DNA from 2 places in the Streptomyces sp. DSM 106670 genome. Region 2 is predicted to be linked to the other one. Evidence: riboswitches for the same ligand, from Rfam matches in the RefSeq annotation. Region 2 holds a riboswitch; the other holds the start of a gene.
What was found. A riboswitch is a leader RNA that binds a small molecule or an ion and turns the genes downstream of it on or off. The one in region 2 is predicted to bind S-adenosylmethionine.
Positions count from the first base shown of each region.

Region 1: another riboswitch for S-adenosylmethionine. It lies ahead of ACSMXR_RS08025 (aminotransferase class V-fold PLP-dependent enzyme); the one in region 2 lies ahead of thrC (threonine synthase).

Region 1 is NZ_CM147704.1:1,829,878-1,834,042, forward strand. Features, by position in the region: gene ACSMXR_RS08015 (rhomboid family intramembrane serine protease) at 1-472, shown strand, start outside; gene ACSMXR_RS08020 (Lrp/AsnC family transcriptional regulator) at 469-750, shown strand; gene ACSMXR_RS08025 (aminotransferase class V-fold PLP-dependent enzyme) at 817-2,196, opposite strand; SAM riboswitch class IV at 2,403-2,520, opposite strand; gene trpD (anthranilate phosphoribosyltransferase) at 2,617-3,681, opposite strand; gene qcrB (cytochrome bc1 complex cytochrome b subunit) at 3,805-4,165, opposite strand, start outside.
Region 2 is NZ_CM147704.1:4,653,300-4,657,464, reverse strand. Features, by position in the region: gene groL (chaperonin GroEL) at 1-28, opposite strand, end outside; gene ACSMXR_RS20550 (cold-shock protein) at 372-578, opposite strand; gene ACSMXR_RS20545 (MoaD/ThiS family protein) at 1,024-1,302, opposite strand; gene thrC (threonine synthase) at 1,338-2,633, opposite strand; SAM riboswitch class I at 2,652-2,779, opposite strand; gene ACSMXR_RS20535 (glucosyl-3-phosphoglycerate synthase) at 2,933-3,883, shown strand; gene ACSMXR_RS20530 (alpha,alpha-trehalose-phosphate synthase (UDP-forming)) at 3,948-4,165, shown strand, end outside.

The DNA of each region.
Region 1 (4,165 bases), 2.8 Mb from region 2:
GCACGGCAGCTGGCTGCACCTGCTGGGCAACCTGCTGTTCCTGTACGTGTTCGGCGCGATGGCCGAGGAGCGCATGGGCCGGGTGCAGTTCGCGCTGTTCTACGTGGGCTGCGGCTATGTGGCGCTGGTCTGCTACGCGGCGGCGCACGCGGACTCCGGGCAGACGCTGGTCGGGGCGTCCGGCGCGATCTCCGCGGTGCTCGGCGCGTTCCTCTACCTCTTCCCGAAGACCCGGGTGACCAGCCTGTTCCCGTTCCTCTTCTTCCTGCCGCTGCGCTTTCCCGCCTGGATCGTGCTGGTCTTCTGGTTCGCCCTCCAGTGGGCGGCGGCGCAGGGCGCGGACGCCGGGCCGGGAGTGGCGTATCTGGCCCATGTGGCCGGGTTCGCGGTCGGGTTCCTGTACGCGTGGGTGCGTTATGGGCGGAGAGCTAGAGTGAAGGTTCCAGCCACCGAGGGAGACAGTCAGCCGTGATCACCGCGATCGTGCTCATCAAGACCAGCGTGGACCGGATTCCGGAGATCGCCGAGGCCATCGCCGCGCTGGACAGCGTCAGCGAGGTCTTCTCCGTCACCGGCACCTACGACCTGATCGCCATGGTCCGGGTCGCCCGGCACGACGACCTCGCCGATGTCATCCCCGGCCGGATCAGCAAGATCCCGGGCGTCGAGGGCACCGACACCCATGTGGCGTTCCGTACGTACTCCCAGCACGACCTGGAAGCGGCCTTCGCCATCGGCCTCGACGCGTAGGGCCTCGGCACACTTCGGCCGGGGACGGGCTCGCTGCCCGTCCCCGGCCGAAGTGGTTTCCGGGCCTCAGACCTGCGCGGCCTCGCCGCGGTCCGGGACGCAGCGGCCGTCCTCGGTGCGGTACTTCCACTGGGCGCCCTCGCGGACCAGCTCGGTCACCGCGCGCAGGAACCGGTCGATGTGCTCGTCGGGCGTACCGGCGCCGAAGCTGACGCGGATCGCGTTGAGCGAGCGCTCGCCCGGCTCGGCCTCGGGGGCGCCGCACTCGCCCGGGTCCTGCGGGTCGCTGCCGAGCAGGGTGCGCACCAGCGGGTGGGCGCAGAACAGACCGTCGCGGACGCCGATGCCGTACTCGGCGGAGAGCGCGGCGGCGAAGTGCGAGCTGTTCCAGCCGCGCACCACGAAGGAGATGACGCCGACCCGGGGCGCGTCGTCGCCGAACAGCGAGAGCACCTGCACCTCGGGCACCGCGGCCAGACCCTCACGGACCCGGCCCACCAGCTCCTGCTCCCGGGCGACCAGGGAGTCGAAGCCCGCCTCGGTCAGGGCCTTGCAGGCGGAGGCGATGGAGTAGACGCCGATGACGTTGGGCGAACCGGCCTCGTGACGGGCGGCCGTGGTGTGCCAGTCGACGTCCACACCGCCGTCGGCGCGCCGGGCGACCTTGCGGGAGGCGCCGCCGCCGGCGAGGTACGGCTCGGCCGCCCGGAGCCAGTCGGCGCGGCCGGCCAGGACCCCGGAGCCGAAGGGCGCGTACAGCTTGTGGCCGGAGAACGCGACCCAGTCGACGTCCAGTTCGGCGATGTCCACCGGGTGGTGCGGGGCGAGCTGGGCGGCGTCCAGGACGATGCGGGCGCCGTGCGCGTGGGCGGCGGCGGCCAGTTCCCGCACCGGCCACAGCTCACCGGTCACATTGGAGGCGCCGGTGACGCAGACGAGGGCCGGGCCGTAGGGGTCGCGGGCGGCGAGCGCGCGCTCCAGCGTCTCGACGGCCTGGGCCGGAGTGCGGGGCGCGTTGAGGTAGGTGACCTGGGCGTCGCGCCAGGGCAGCAGGGAGGCGTGGTGCTCGGTCTCGTACACGAAGACCTGGCAGTCGGCGGGGATCGCGGCGGCCAGCAGATTGAGGGAGTCGGTGGTGGAGCGGGTGAAGACCACCTGGTCCTCGGCGCGGCAGCCGAGGAACTCCGCGACCGTGCGGCGGCTGTTCTCGAAGAGGTCGGTGGAGAGCTGCGAGAGGTAGCCGGCGCCGCGGTGGACGCTGCCGTAGTACGGGGCGTACGCGGCGACGTCGTCCCAGACCCGCTGGAGGGCCGGGGCGCTGGCGGCGTAGTCGAGCGCGGCGTAGGTGACCTCACCGCCGGTGACGAGCGGAACGGTGACGTCCTGCCCCAGAACGGGCAGCGGGGCACAAACCGACGGGTCGAGGGCAGCGGTGGAGACAGACATGGCGAACTCCCGTAACAGGCAGGCGAAATCCACGCGCCCGCGGATACGCGACGACGCGGAGAAGGAAGGAAAAAAGGTGCGCTGAAGAAGGGCGGTCAGCACAGGGCACGGAAAAGCCCTGGGACGAGCCCTAACGCATTCGCTTGCTCACAGAAGGCTCCCTAGGGACCAGGACCCCGGGGGCTGGCATCCGCTGGATGCCGAGGGGCCCGCGCTTGCCGCAGACCTCGCTGCCTACGGCCTGGTCTTCACCCGGGGCACCCCGCCACGGACGGAGGGTTGCCGGACAGCGGGCCGGGGCCGTAGTCGCTGTCACTCATGACCTGCGCAGCATCTTGCCATACCTGTGCACACGCGCAAGGGCGCAGTCCGGCATCCGGACTGCGCCCTGCGTCACACCGTGTCCGCCTGGGACTCCGCTCAGGCGTTGCTGGCCGCGATCCAGCGCTCCAGAGCACGCTTGGCGGCTCCGGAGTCGATGGCCTCGGCCGCCACCGCGATCTTCGCCGCCAGTTGCTCGGCCAGCGGGCCGGCGCCCGGGTCCAGGGCGACCAGGGCGGCCGCCGAGTTGAGCAGCACCGCCTCCCGTACCGCACCGCTCTCGCCGTCCAGCAGGCGGCGGGCCACATCGGCGTTGTACGAGGCGTCGGCGCCGCGCAGCGCCTCGACGGGCACGATGGGCAGCCCGACGTCGCGCGGGTCGAAGGCCTCCTCGCGGACCGCGCCGTCGCGGACCACCCAGACCCGGGAGGTGGCGGTGGTGGTCAGCTCGTCGAGCCCGTCGTCGCCGCGGAAGACCAGCGCGGAGTTGCCCCGGTCGGCGAGCACGCCCGCGACGATGGGCGCCATCCGGGCGTCGGCGACGCCGACCGCCTGGGCGCGCACCTGGGCCGGGTTGGTGAGGGGGCCCAGGATGTTGAACGTGGTCTGCGCGCCGAGCTCCTTGCGGGCCTTGGCGGCGTACCGCAGGGCGGGGTGGAACTTCACGGCGAAGCAGAAGGTGATGCCCGCCGCCTCGGCGACCTCGACGACCCGCTGCGGGGTCAGCTCCAGGTTGACGCCGAGCTTCTCCAGTACGTCGGAGGAGCCGCTCGCGGAGGAGGCCGCGCGGTTGCCGTGCTTGACGACCTTGGCGCCGGTGCCGGCGATGACGATCGCGGACATGGTCGAGATGTTGACCGTCTTGGCGAGGTCGCCGCCGGTGCCGACGATGTCGACGGTGCGGCCGGGCACCTGGATGGTGTTGGCGTGGGCGTACATCGCGCGGACGAGTCCGGTGACCTCGTCGACGGTCTCGCCCTTGGCCCGCAGCGCGACGGCGAACCCGGCGATCTGCGCGTCGGTGGCCTCGCCGCTCATGATGCGGTCCATGGCCCAGGCGGTCTCGTCGGAGCTGAGGTTCTCGCCGCGCAGCAGGGGGTTCAGCAGGCCGGGCCAGGAGTGGGCCGCCACGCTGTCGCCGCCGTTCGGGGTCACAACGTTCATGGTCCGCTCCAGGGTCCACAGCCGGTCAGAAGGATCGGCTCCACCCTATCCAGCCGGGAGGACCGCGAAGAGCCCCGTCCATCGAATGGACGGGGCTCTCGCGGTGGCGATCAGGTCAGCTGATCAGTGGTGGCTGTGGCTCTCGGTGATCTCCTTGTACTCCTCGGGGGTCGCCTTGGGGATCTGGTTCCCGTCGGCGAAGTACCCCTTGCTGAGCTTGGCGCGCAGCTTCTGTACCGGGGAGATCTTGCGCTTGACGCCGTTCTCGTCGACCGCGGGGCCGAGTTCGAGCGGCGTGTACTGCTCGTGCGCCGTGAGCGTGTGCAGCTGCCCCTGGCTGAGCGGCTCGTGGATCTCGACGAACTCACCGTGCGGCAGGCGCTTGATGATGCCGGTCTCGCGACCGTGCAGCACCTTCTCCTTGTCGCGGCGCTGGAGGCCGAGGCAGATCCGCTTGGTGACGATGAACGCGATGACCGGTCCG
Region 2 (4,165 bases):
CCTCGTCGAACGCGATGATCTTGGCCATGTGAAGTGGTCCTCCCGGACAGGGGTGGATTTCTCCGGACCGAGAGGCGCCCGCGACGGACGGCCTGCGTGCGTGGTGGTTCCTTGCCCCACCGCGCCTGCGGGCCTCACCGGCCCGGTCCAAGTTTCTGTCACTCTCACCTGGAGAGTGCTAACGCCAATGATTAGCACTCGACCCCTGCGAGTGCAAGCGTCCCTCGTCGGATGTGGACAGCGGCGGCATCGGATGTGGACGGCGGCGCGCCCCCTCGACCGGGTCACCGGACGCGCGTAGGGCCCGATCCCCTGATCCGGGGTTCGGGCCCTACGTGCGTGAGTGGTGTCGTCGGACGACCGCGCCGAGCTCAGCCGACGGCGAGCTTGACCATGTCGGCCTGGGGCCCCTTCTGGCCCTGCGAGATCTCGAATTCAACTCGCTGACCCTCTTCGAGGGTGCGGTACCCGTCCATCTGGATCGCGCTGTAGTGGACGAAAACATCCGCACCACCGTCGACCGCGATGAAGCCGTACCCCTTCTCCGCGTTGAACCACTTGACGGTGCCCTGAGCCATGCCTAACTCCCCTATTACTGGCCCTTGCACGGGACCGCACTTCGCGGACCCGGGTCGGAACTCACCCTCCGACAGGAGAGGGTGTGCGGCGCCGCAGCGCGTCGACCGCGGCCGAATGTATCCGCCCAACTGCCCTCTGCAACAGGTCAATCGGACGGGAATTCTGGGCGCGGGAGAACACGCGTATATGCGGGTTTGCTGAGATTTACGGGCAAGTCGGGCCAGGCAAAGGGCACTTATGCCGCAAGAGGTTCACGCACTTTGGCTGCTTCTTATCGGGGCCGGGCGCATTCTCATATGCGGGCGGCACGGGCAGCGGATGGGGCTTCCCCAACTGTACCGTGCTCAACCATGCAGAATTGCCCCCTCCGCTTCTCTCGCGGAGGGGGCAACCGTGGTCACACAGAGGTGCGGTGGGGGCCGCCGTGGAGCGGCCCCGGGCGGTTCAGCAGCCGCCGGCGACCGCGGGGATGATCGAGACGCCCGCGCCGTCCGGCGTGGCCGCGTCCAGGCCGCCCTCGAAGCGCACGTCGTCGTCGTTGACGTACACGTTCACGAAGCGGCGCAGCTTGCCCTGGTCGTCCAGGACGCGGGCGGCGATGCCCGGGTGGTCCTTCTCCAGGGACTCGATGACCTCGGAGAGCTTCGCGCCCTCCGCCGGGACCTCGGCCTGGCCGCCCGTGTACGTGCGGAGGATGGTGGGGATGCGGACCTTGACGCTCATGGTGGATGCCCTTCTCTTCCTGCGGTCTGGGGTGGTCAGGCGGAGGCGAGGCCCGCGGCGCGGAACGCGTCCAGGCTCGGCTTGATGGTCGCCGTGGCCTGCGAGGTCGCGGAGACCGCGTCGAGCGTCTTGAGCCCGTCGCCGGTGTTCAGGACGACCGTGGTGAGCGTCGGGTCGATGACGCCGGCCTCGATCAGCTTCTTCGTCACACCGAGCGTCACCCCGCCCGCCGTCTCGCCGAAGATGCCCTCGGTGCGCGCCAGCAACTTGATCGCGTCGACGACCTGCTCGTCGTTCACGTCCTCCACCGCGCCGCCGGTGCGGCGGGCGATGTCCAGGACGTACGGGCCGTCGGCCGGGTTGCCGATGGCCAGCGACTTGGCGATGGTGTTCGGCTTCTGGGGCCGTACGACGTCGTGGCCGGCCTTGAAGGCGGCGGAGACCGGGGAGCAGCCCTCGGCCTGGGCGCCGAAGATCTTGTACGGCTTGTCCTCGACCAGGCCGAGCTTGATCAGCTCCTGGAGCCCCTTGTCGATCTTGGTGAGCTGGGAGCCGGACGCGATCGGGATGACGATCTGGTCGGGCAGCCGCCAGCCGAGCTGCTCGCAGATCTCGTACGCCAGCGTCTTGGAGCCCTCGCCGTAGTACGGGCGGAGGTTGACGTTGACGAAGCCCCAGCCCTCGCCGAGCGGGTCGCCGATGAGCTCGGAGCAGAAGCGGTTGACGTCGTCGTAATTGCCCTCGATGCCGACCAGTTCACCGCCGTACACCGCGGCCATGACGACCTTGCCCTGCTCCAGGTCGTGCGGGATGAACACGCAGGAGCGCAGTCCGGCCCGGGCGGCGGCGGCGCCGACGGCTCCGGCCAGGTTGCCCGTGGAGGAGCAGGAGAGGGTGGTGAAGCCGAAGGCGCGGGCGGCCTCGACGGCGATCGCGACGACGCGGTCCTTGAAGGAGTGCGTCGGGTTGCCGGAGTCGTCCTTGACGTACAGGCCGCCGGTCACGCCCAGCTCACGGGCGAGGTTGTCGGCCTTGACCAGCTTGGTGAAGCCGGGGTTGATGTTGGGCTTCTCCGCGACGTCGGAGGGCACCGGCAGCAGCGGTGCGTAGCGCCAGATGTTGTTCGGACCGGCCTCGATGCGCTTGCGCAGCTCCTCCGGGGAGCCGGTGGGCAGGTCGTAGGCCACTTCCAGCGGTCCGAAACAGGACGCACAGGCGAAAAGGGGGCCGAGCTCGAAACGCTCGCCGCACTCGCGGCAGGAAAGCGCCGCGGCGGGACCGAGGTCCACGGGGGCGGTGGTGGCATTACCTGCAACGGTCTGAACAGCCATGATGGCGGAGGCCCTTTCTCCTCATCTTCCTTGCGACGCATTTCGCCACAAGACGGAATTGGCACCTTCCCCACCGTGACCTCGCGGTCGGCAGGAGGGTTGCCGGGACTTCAACGGGCCGTTCCCTCAGTCCCTCTGGATGAGCTCTATGGCGCTGGATCTTCGATCCAGGCGTTTATGTGCGGTCCGACCCCGACATGCGACGGCCATACGCGTTGTTCAAGACTGTAACCGAAGCATCGGACCGTTGAGATAGTCGTCCGAACCGCGAGATGGATCACACACAGGGAGTGCCGACCGTGCTCGAAGAGGTGGAACGCTGGCTGACCAGGCGTTCCTGGTCGTCCGGCGACCGCCCGCTGAACCGGCTCACCGACGCCCGGGACGCCGATCCGCACCGTACGTCGGTGAGCGTCGTGCTGCCCGCGCTGAACGAGGAGGCCACGGTCGGCGCGATCGTGGCGACGATCCGCCGGGAGCTGATGGAGAAGGTCCGGCTGGTCGACGAGCTCGTGGTGATCGACTCCGGCTCCACCGACGCCACCGCCGCCGTGGCCCGGGCGGCGGGCGCCCGGGTGGTCCACCGGGACGCGATCCTGCCCCGGATCCCGGCGCTGCCCGGCAAGGGCGAGGTGCTGTGGCGGTCGCTCCTGGTGACCAGCGGCGAGATCGTCTGCTTCGTGGACGCCGACCTCAAGGACTTCTCGGCGGACTTCGTCTCGGGCACGGTCGGCCCCCTGCTCACCGACCCCACGGTCCAGTTCGTCAAGGCGATGTACGACCGCCCGCTCGGCGACAGAGCAGGTCAGGGCGGTCGCGTCACCGAACTGGTGGCACGCCCGCTGCTCAATCTGCACTGGCCGCAGCTGGCCGGATTCGTACAGCCGCTGGGCGGCGAGTACGCGGTGCGGCGGTCCCTGCTGGAGCGGCTGCCGTTCCCGGTCGGTTACGGAGTGGAGCTGGGCCTGCTGGTCGACGCGCTGCACACGGTGGGCCTGGACGCGCTGGGCCAGGTCGACGTCGGCGTGCGCATCCACCGCCACCAGGACGGGCAGGCGCTGGGCCGGATGGCGGCGGCGATCTACCGCACGGCGCAGCTGCGGCTCTCCCGGGGCCATCTGGTGCGGCCCGCGCTGACCCAGTTCGAGCGCGGCGAGGACGGCTTCGTGCCGCGCACCCATGCGGTGGACACCGAGGAGCGGCCGCCGATGCGGGAGATCGCGGAGTACGCGGAGCGCCACGCGGCGTGAGCGGGTGGGGCCCGTGCCCCTCCGAGGCGTTTGGCGGCTTCCCGAACGGGCTAGGTTCCGCTACATGGTCTCCGAGCACACGTCTTCCTCGCATGCCCAGGTTCTCGTCGCGTCCAACCGCGGCCCGATCACGTACACGCTCGGCGAGGACGGGACACTGGACTCCAAGCGCGGCGGCGGCGGTCTCGTCTCCGGGCTGAGCGCCGTCGACGACAAGCTGTGGGTCTGCGCGGCCCTCGGCGACGGGGACCGGGAGGCGGTGCGCCGCGGAGTCGGCGAGGA